Regions from separate parts of the Sporosarcina sp. Y1004 genome, predicted to be linked through region 1. Evidence: riboswitches for the same ligand, from Rfam matches in the RefSeq annotation. Region 1 holds a riboswitch; the other holds the start of a gene.
The links. Region 1 has a riboswitch for S-adenosylmethionine ahead of AC25Y6_RS05135 (methionine ABC transporter ATP-binding protein). Riboswitches for the same ligand answer to the same signal wherever they lie in the genome.
Positions count from the first base shown of each region.

Region 2: linked by a shared signal. The riboswitch ahead of mtnK (S-methyl-5-thioribose kinase) and the one ahead of AC25Y6_RS05135 (methionine ABC transporter ATP-binding protein) in region 1 are both predicted to bind S-adenosylmethionine.

Region 1 is NZ_JBYHFQ010000005.1:43,257-47,688, forward strand. It holds gene AC25Y6_RS05125 (MetQ/NlpA family ABC transporter substrate-binding protein) at 1-231, opposite strand, end outside; gene AC25Y6_RS05130 (methionine ABC transporter permease) at 249-920, opposite strand; gene AC25Y6_RS05135 (methionine ABC transporter ATP-binding protein) at 910-1,923, opposite strand; SAM riboswitch class I at 2,026-2,136, opposite strand; gene AC25Y6_RS05140 (aminotransferase class I/II-fold pyridoxal phosphate-dependent enzyme) at 2,306-3,472, shown strand; gene AC25Y6_RS05145 (aldo/keto reductase) at 3,662-4,432, opposite strand, start outside.
Region 2 is NZ_JBYHFQ010000021.1:56,072-60,503, forward strand. It holds gene AC25Y6_RS14045 (glycerol-3-phosphate dehydrogenase/oxidase) at 55-1,725, opposite strand; SAM riboswitch class I at 1,940-2,042, shown strand; gene mtnK (S-methyl-5-thioribose kinase) at 2,116-3,318, shown strand; gene AC25Y6_RS14055 (2,3-diketo-5-methylthiopentyl-1-phosphate enolase) at 3,318-4,432, shown strand, end outside.

The sequences.
Region 1 (4,432 bases):
ACTTGCTAAGGAGTTGTTCGGCTGAATATAATCGCTGAACTCGACTAGTTCCACTTTATATCCTTTTTCTTCAAGTCCGGGAATAATCGCCTTTTTTAACATATCGCTGTACGGTCCTGCAGTCGAACCAAGCTTCAAGGATTTATCATCAGATGCTTCTTCTTTACCACCACAAGCGGCAAGCACTGTTCCAAGTATAATGACTACTACAACAAATAGAAACTTTTTCATAATTTTTTCTCTCCCTATCATCTTTTATCAACAACTTTTGAAATACGATCTCCTGCAAATTGAATTAGTTGTACAAAAATTATTAATATCACGACAGTGACAACCATAATCGTATTGTCGTAACGATAATAACCAAACCGGATTGCTAAATCGCCGATTCCTCCACCGCCGACAACGCCTGCCATCGCCGAATAGGCGACTAAACTAATGACTGTCATTGTCACACCTTGAATAATACTTGTTTTCGCTTCCGGCAGTAGCACATCTTTGATAATCATCCATGGCGTCGCACCTACCGCGATTGCAGCTTCAATGACACCTTTATCAATTTCACGTAGCGAAGTCTGCACGATTCTAGCAAAAAATGGAATCGCAGCAGCAGATAACGAAACGCTCGCTGCGCCAGGACCAATCGGAGTTCCTACTATTAAAATAGTCAACGGGATCAGCGCGACTAGTAAAATAATGAACGGAACAGAACGGACCATATTGACGATAAAACCGAGAACTGAATTCAATACCCTGTTCTCTAAAAACAGTCCTTTTTCCGTGGTGAACAATAGGATTCCTAACGGCAGTCCAATAACTAGCGCGATGGCAAGAGAAATACCTATCATATAAAGCGTCTCACCAAATGCTTTCGTAATATCAGGCATTAGCTCCATAACATGTTGAATATCAATTCCCATATTCAATAACCTCCACTTGGGCAGCCCGCGATGACATATAGGCAATGGCCTTTTCTATTTCGTCATCTTCCCCTTTAAGTTCCATTAAAAAAGTACCTAGAGGCATTTCTTGAATATATTCAATCGAGCCATGAAGGAAATTACCTTGTACCCTAAATTGCTGGACCATATCTGAGATAATTCCCTCGCCCGCCACATCCCCTTTAAACATAACTTTAACGAGTTGTCCCGTACACCTACTCAATATTGCTGATGGAACATCAAACGATACGACACTACTGATAAACTCCTTGGTTAATGTTTCTTGAGGGTTTGAAAAGATATCATATACTTGTCCTTCTTCAATCACTTTGCCATTTTGCATAATCGCCATTCGATCGCAAATTTCCTTCACTACATTCATCTCATGCGTAATAAGAACAATTGTAATACGCAATTCCTTATTGATTTTTTTCAAAAGCCGTAAGATTGATAGCGTTGTATTCGGATCGAGTGCGGAAGTTGCTTCATCACAAAGCAAAACGGATGGGTTATTCGCAAGCGCACGAGCAATGCCCACTCTCTGCTTTTGGCCACCACTTAACTGTGCAGGATAGACGTCACGCTTATCAGAAAGGCTGACCATTTCAAGCAACTCTGTCACCCGTGTATTTATTTTATCGGGAGATGTTTTTGCAGCTCGCAATGCAAATGCAATATTTTCAAATACAGTCTTTTGGCTGATTAAATAAAAGTGCTGAAAAATCATTCCGATTTTCAAACGCGCCAGACGAAGTTTATTTCCTTTTAGATTCATCAGATTTAAACCGTCGACTAAAATCGTTCCACTCGTTGGTTTCTCCAATAAGTTGAGGCATCTGATAAGTGAGCTTTTCCCTGCGCCCGAGTAACCGACGATTCCGAAAATCTCTCCTGTGTTTATGTCTAACGACACATTATCAACGCCGGTAACAACTCTCTCTTTTGTTGTATATACTTTCGACACGTTTTGTATTTGTATCATATAAATCTCCTCTTTCTTTAAATGGAAGTATGAAATCTCTGGATGCCTGACCATATAAAAATGCTTCTTTCATAATAAGAAAGAAGCACCGAAAAAGGTTTCAGCTCATCTTTCAGAATGAATTTCACTCTGTAGGAGTTAGCACCTTCCTTGCTTTACACAAGGGGTTGCTGGACGTCATCGGGCCTATCCCTCAGTCTCTCTTGATAAGTACCATTATATTATTGTTTTGATGATATACCATTAATAGTAGTCATTTCTAATTAATTTGTCAACCTATCATCATGCTATCCTTTTCGGAAGTATTGTCAATTAAGTTGCATTCCATGTATACTAACCTTAAAATAATAGTTTTTTACTATATAGAAAACGGGGTTATTAAATGGCACTATCAAATCGATTAAAAAACTTACCGCCGCACTTTTTCGCATCACTTGTACGAAATGTTGAAGAAGCTCTTTCGGAAGGTCGAGACGTTATTAACTTGGGGCGTGGTAACCCCGATCAACCTACTCCACCTCACATTGTAAAAGCACTTCAAGAAGCGGTTGAAGATCCAGCAACACACGGGTACTCCCCGTTCAGAGGAACGCCCGAATTAAAACAGGCGGTTGCCGACTTTTATAAGCGAGAATACGATGTTCAAATTGACCCGACAACAGAAGTCGCAATTCTATTTGGTACAAAACCCGGCTTGGTTGAGTTACCGCTTGCCATAATGAACGAAGGTGAATTACTTTTGCTTCCGGATCCTGGATATCCCGATTATTTATCAAGTGTAAGCTTGGCAAACATTAAATATGATTTAATGCCATTGGTAGCTGAGAATGATTTTTTACCTGATTATAATGCCTTAACGGAAGAACAAAAAAAACAAGCAAAATTAATGTATCTGAACTACCCGAACAATCCAACCAGCGCAACTGCCAATATACCTTTCTTCGAAGAAACGGTTGCATTGGCAAAAGCCAATGATATTGCCATCCTTCACGACTTCGCTTACGGTGGAATCGGTTTTGACGGCGTTAAGCCTGTCAGTTTCCTACAGGCGGAAGGCGCTAAAGACGTTGGCATTGAAACGTACACGTTGTCAAAGACCTATAACATGGCCGGTTGGCGGGTCGGCTTCGCTATCGGTAATGCCGATATCATAGAAGCAATCAACTTATTACAAGACCATCTATTCATTGATATTTTCCCGGCTGTTCAGCGCGCGGCTGCGGCTGCGTTAACAGGAAGCCAAGATTGTGTAGATGAACTCGTATCCCTCTACGAAGGTCGCAGAAATGTCCTAATTTCCGAATGTAGACGAATCGGTTGGGACGTCGTTGCCCCAACAGCTTCTTTCTTCGCTTGGTTGCCTGTTCCAATAGGATATACAAGTGAGTCTTTCACCAATTTACTATTGGATAAAGCGGACATTGCCGTTGCACCAGGGCACGCCTTCGGAAAACATGGCGAAGGTTATGTACGCGTAGGCTTATTAGTAGAAGAAGATCGTATAGTTGAAGCAATTGCAAGGATTGAAAAACTCGGTCTATTTTCTTAATGATTATTGTGTATGTTGAAATATAGAATCATTTTAACTTCGCTTGCGCTAAGGAATGGCTCTGGCTGCCCTTGAATGGAGCCTATGCACAGTTTATACACCGTATTCACTATTTCCACTCATCTAATTACCAAAGTAAGGGATCAAAACTTGTGTAGTTTTGATCCCTTACTTTTATGTTAATTCATATTAAAATTTAATGTTATCCGGGTCTGGACCAACTCGATGATTCTTATTCAAACTATCGATGCGTGCCATATCTTCTGCTGTTAACTTGAAATCGAACACGGTAGCGTTTTCGGCGATGCGATGTTCTTTCGTAGATTTCGGAATTGTGATAACGCCATTTTGTAAGTCCCAGCGTAAAATGACTTGGGCTATGGATTTACCATATTTATCGGCAATTTCTTGAAGTTCCGTATTATCGAGCAACCCTCCCTGCATAAGCGGAGACCATGCTTCCAATTGAATATCATGTTGTCGGCAAAATGCATGCAGTTCTTTTTGTGTCAAACGTGGATGATATTCCACTTGGTTTAGCATCGGTTTAATTTCCGCATCTTTCATCAAATCTTCCAGGTGATGAATCTGGAAGTTACTTACACCGATTGCTTTAACCCGACCATCCTTATAAAGGGTTTCCATTGCGCGCCATGCTTCTTTATATTTACCAGCTACTGGCCAATGAATTAGGTATAAATCCAAATATTCTACACCTAGTTTAGTTAAGCTTTCTTCATAAGCTGCGATTGTCGTTTCGTACCCCAACTCTGAATTCCAGACTTTTGATGTGATGAATAGATCTTCTCTTGCAACTCCAGATTCCGCCATTGCTTGACGAACACCTTGTCCCACGCCAACTTCATTGCCATAAATCGCGGCTGTATCGATACTGCGATAGCCATGTGTAATTGCAGTTTTCACTGCATTCACCAGTTCTTGTCCCTCTTTAACTTTAAA
Region 2 (4,432 bases), on a different contig from region 1:
GGCAGGTGACGAACTATGGAGCCGAATAAAGAATATCGAACTATCCGATTTACACTATTCCCCGTCAACCGGAACAGTCGCATCATGCAAATGCTTTTCAAGATCAGCACGGAAATCTGCTTTCTGCGCGTCACTCCAACCAAGCTCTTTGCTCATCATTGCGATGACGGACACTTTCCACTCGTTCACCCATTGAATATCAAACAGTAATGCGCCCGTACGTCGCCAGAAAAAGTCGACGGGTGTACGGACGAATTCATCTGTGATCGAGTAAAGGACTTGCGTATAGAGGTAGACGGGTAGCCCAGAATCTTGCGCTGCCTGCTCGTTTTTCTGTAATAAATCAAAAAGGATATCTACATTTGAGCCATACTTTTTCACGAGGGACTGCGCTCTTTCCTGATCCAATCCGAGTTTTATGCCTTGTTTGATTTTCCGATACATGAACGTTTCAAAGTTTCGGGAACCTCCGACGTGTCCGCCTGAAATGGGCATATTCTTCGTGCTGGACGGAGAAAATAATACTCCTGTATCTGTTTTGAGTTTTGATGCGACGACATCTACAATCGTCTCCGCCATTTTTCGATAGCCCGTCAGTTTTCCTCCAGCAATGGTGATTAACCCCGAAGCGGACTCCCAGATTTCATCTTTTCTTGAAACTTCGGATGCCCCTTTACCTTTTTCATTGATCAAAGGCCGTAGCCCAACCCAGCTGGATTCAATATCACTCGCCGCAATGGTTAACTTCGGAAAGATGAGAGCGATGGCGTCCATCAAATAATCGCGGTCGCTTACGGTCATTCGGGGATGAACCATGTCCCCTTTGTAATCAGTGTCTGTCGTCCCGACGTACGTTTTCCCATCCCGTGGGATTGCCAACACCATCCGGCCATCTGGCGTGTCAAAGTAAACAATCTGATTCAAAGGAAATACACTTTGGTCAAAAACGAGATGAATGCCCTTCGTCAAACGAATTTCCCGTGAATCCAAGGAGTTGTCTTTCTCCCTCAATGTATCCACCCATGGTCCGGCAGCGTTCACTATTGTTTTTGCGCGTATTTCACTAGTTTTGCCATTTAATTGGTCAACGACGGATACGCCTGTAACGTTTCCTTCATTGTAAATAAAATCAGTCACTTTTGTATAATTGAATACAGTAGCGCCTTGACTGACAGCTTCTTTCATCACTTCAATCGTCAGTCTCGCATCATCCGATCGGTATTCAACGAAACGGCCAGCCCCAAGTAACCCTTCAGTTCTGAGTTTAGGCTCCGCATGCAACGCTCTTTCTCTAGTCAACATACTTTTTCGTTCTTCTTTTTTCACGCCCGCCAAAAAATCATAGACGCGTAACCCGATAGAGGTACTGAATTTACCCATTGATCCGTCCTTATAAATCGGCAATAGCAGCCACTCGGGCTTCGTCACATGGGGTCCGTTTTCATAGACGACCGCCCGTTCCTTGCCTGTTTCCGCAACGATCTTCACTTCAAGGTTTTTCAGGTAACGCAAGCCGCCATGAATCATTTTTGTGGAACGACTGGACGTCCCAGCAGCAAAATCCTGCATTTCCACAAGCACTGTTTTCATGCCGCGACTGGCTGCGTCCAAGGCAATTCCAGCCCCCGTAATGCCGCCTCCGATGATTAATACATCAAATTCTTCCGCTTGTAATGTTGAGAGTTCTTCATTTTTATGTAACTCATTAGGTTGTTCACTCATTATAGTTAAAGCCTCCACATATTGTATTGGTCCATTAATTATACTACAATTTAGATAACTGAATCTCTTGATTTACAAAACGTTTAGAAAATAGTAATATGTAGCCAGTGTTTTAACTATTTGGTGGGTTTTAATTACATAGACAATTAGTAAGAGGCATGCTATAATTTCATATAACATTGTGCGAATCTAATGGTAATTAAAAATAATAAATATACTCTTATCAGGAGCAGGCGGAGGGAAAAGCCCGATGAAGCCCGGCAACCGACTCAATTGAGCACGGTGCTAATTCTTACAGCATTGATGCTGAAAGATAAGAAGTTGTGTGAAAAACCTCTTCTTAACTGAAGGGGTTTTTTTATCATCATAGACAGTACATAAGGAGGAAATAACATGAATACATCAAGTCATCAGGAACTAGCAACCTATGCATTTTTAGAAATCGATGAAATCGTGAAGTATGTTAAAAAGCGTGGCTTCTTTAGTGAACAAGAACAAGTTGTTGTGACGGAAGTAAGTGATGGGAAGATCAATCATGTTTATCGATTAACGGGGGAACAGAAGAGCTTGATACTCAAGCAGGCTGTACCTTACGCGAGGATTGTTGGAGAGTCAATGCCTATCCCAATCGACCGGGTCGTTCTCGAAGCGAAAGTATTACAGGAATACGATAACATCATTCCCGGTTCTGTTCCGAAAGTGCATCTTCTGGATGAAATCATGGCAATTGTTGTGATGGAAGACATGCATCCGATGGAAATGGGGCGCACGGCTTTGAATAATGGGACGGAATCCACCGTATTTGCGAGAGACATAGGTGTATTCAGTGCGAAGACCACTTTTTATACGTCCGATTTCTACCTGGATCCAAAATTAAAGAAAGAGTTGAATGCCTCTTTTACAAATCCGGCTATGCGGGAAATGACGGAAGAGCTCTCTTTCGATTGTCCATACAATTTGCATGACAGCAATTTCTTTGAAGAAGGCTTGAAAAATGATGTATTATTTCTAAGTCAAGACCACCAGTTAAAGCTGGAAGTCGCGAAATTAAAACATAAGTTCATGACGAAAGCGGATGCGCTCATCCATAGCGATTTACATAGTGGTGCCATTTTCATGGGAGAAGACAAAACAGTTGTATTCGATACCGAGTTTGCTTGTTTTGGGCCGTTTGGATTTGACATGGGGCATTTTATCGCAAGCTTGTTGTTAAATGGAATCGGACATCCTGAATTTCAAACGAAGCGCTATGAACAAGCGCGGGAAGCTTGGTATGCGTACGCCGATACATTCGCCCAAGTTTGGAGAGAAGAATCCAATGAACCTTATACACAACTCGACGGCTTCCTGACGCATGTAATGGATGAGAACTTTACCGATATGCTAGGGTATGCAGGCTGCGAATTGGTCCGCCGCTCTATTGGTATTGCACAAATTGACGATTTAAATTATGAAGAAGATGAAGAAAAACGTATGGCCAGAAGGAAAAAAGTGTTGGAGCTCGGGAAGTATTTGATACTTAACCGTAATACAATACGCTCTCTTGAAGAATTGGAGAGCTGGTTCATCGACAGTAGTCACAAGGAGGAATTTTAATGGGAGTTACAGCCACTTATCTATTTCCGACACATCCAGAGCAAGAAAAAATAGCGGAGCAACATGCACTCGGGCTCACAATTGGGTCTTGGACGGATATTCCGCATCTTGAACAGCAGCAATTGAAGCACCATAAAGGTGAAGTCGTTTCTGTGGAACAAGGGGAAGTGAAGGATACGGTGAAAATCTTTTACCCATCCGCTAACTATTCGGCAGATCTTCCCGCGATCTTCACGACTGTCTACGGCAAGCTTTCTTTTTTTGAAGGCTATGAATTAATCGATTTGGATTTTGGCAAACAATTGCTTGCACAATTTCCAGGACCACGATTCGGTACAAAAGGGATTCGAGAGCAGTTGAATGTGATGGATCGCCCATTGCTGAAAGCCATCTTCAAGGGAGTCATGGGAAGAGATCTCTCCTTTTTCTCCGGCCAACTGGAAGAACTGCTAGCTGGCGGTGTCGATCTCATTAAAGACGATGAAATTCTATTTGAAAATGAATTAACACCGTTTTACAAGCGAATTACAACAGCAAAAGACATTATCGATCGGCATTATGAACAGACAGGAAATCGGGCATTGTATGCAGTGAACTTGTCGGGACGGACGAATGAGCTTCATGACAAGGCAGAACAGGCGGCAGCGCTCGGCGCAAATGCGTTATTATTTAATGTTCACGCGTACGGTTTGGATGCACTTCAAACGTTGCGTGAAAATAACAATATCGGTTTGCCGATTGTTGCGCATTCCGCTTTATCGGGCGTTCTAGCAGGACAAGCAGGTGGCGGATTCTCTTACTCATTATTGGTAGGGAAATTAACGCGACTCATCGGCGGAGATCTGTCCTTGTTCCCAAGTCCTTATGGCAATGTCGCCATTTCGAAATTCGATGCGTTGGCAATCAATGAAGCGCTGATAGAAGACAATGGCTTCGAAAAAACTTTTGCAGTACCATCCGCTGGAATTCACCCAGGCATGGTTCCGCAGTTGCTGAAGGATTTCGGAGATAATCTAGTCGTCAATGCAGGCGGCGGAATATTTGGCCATCCAGATGGACCGACGCAAGGTGCCAAGGCATTCCGGGCGGCGATTGACGCAAGTGTCAAACAAGT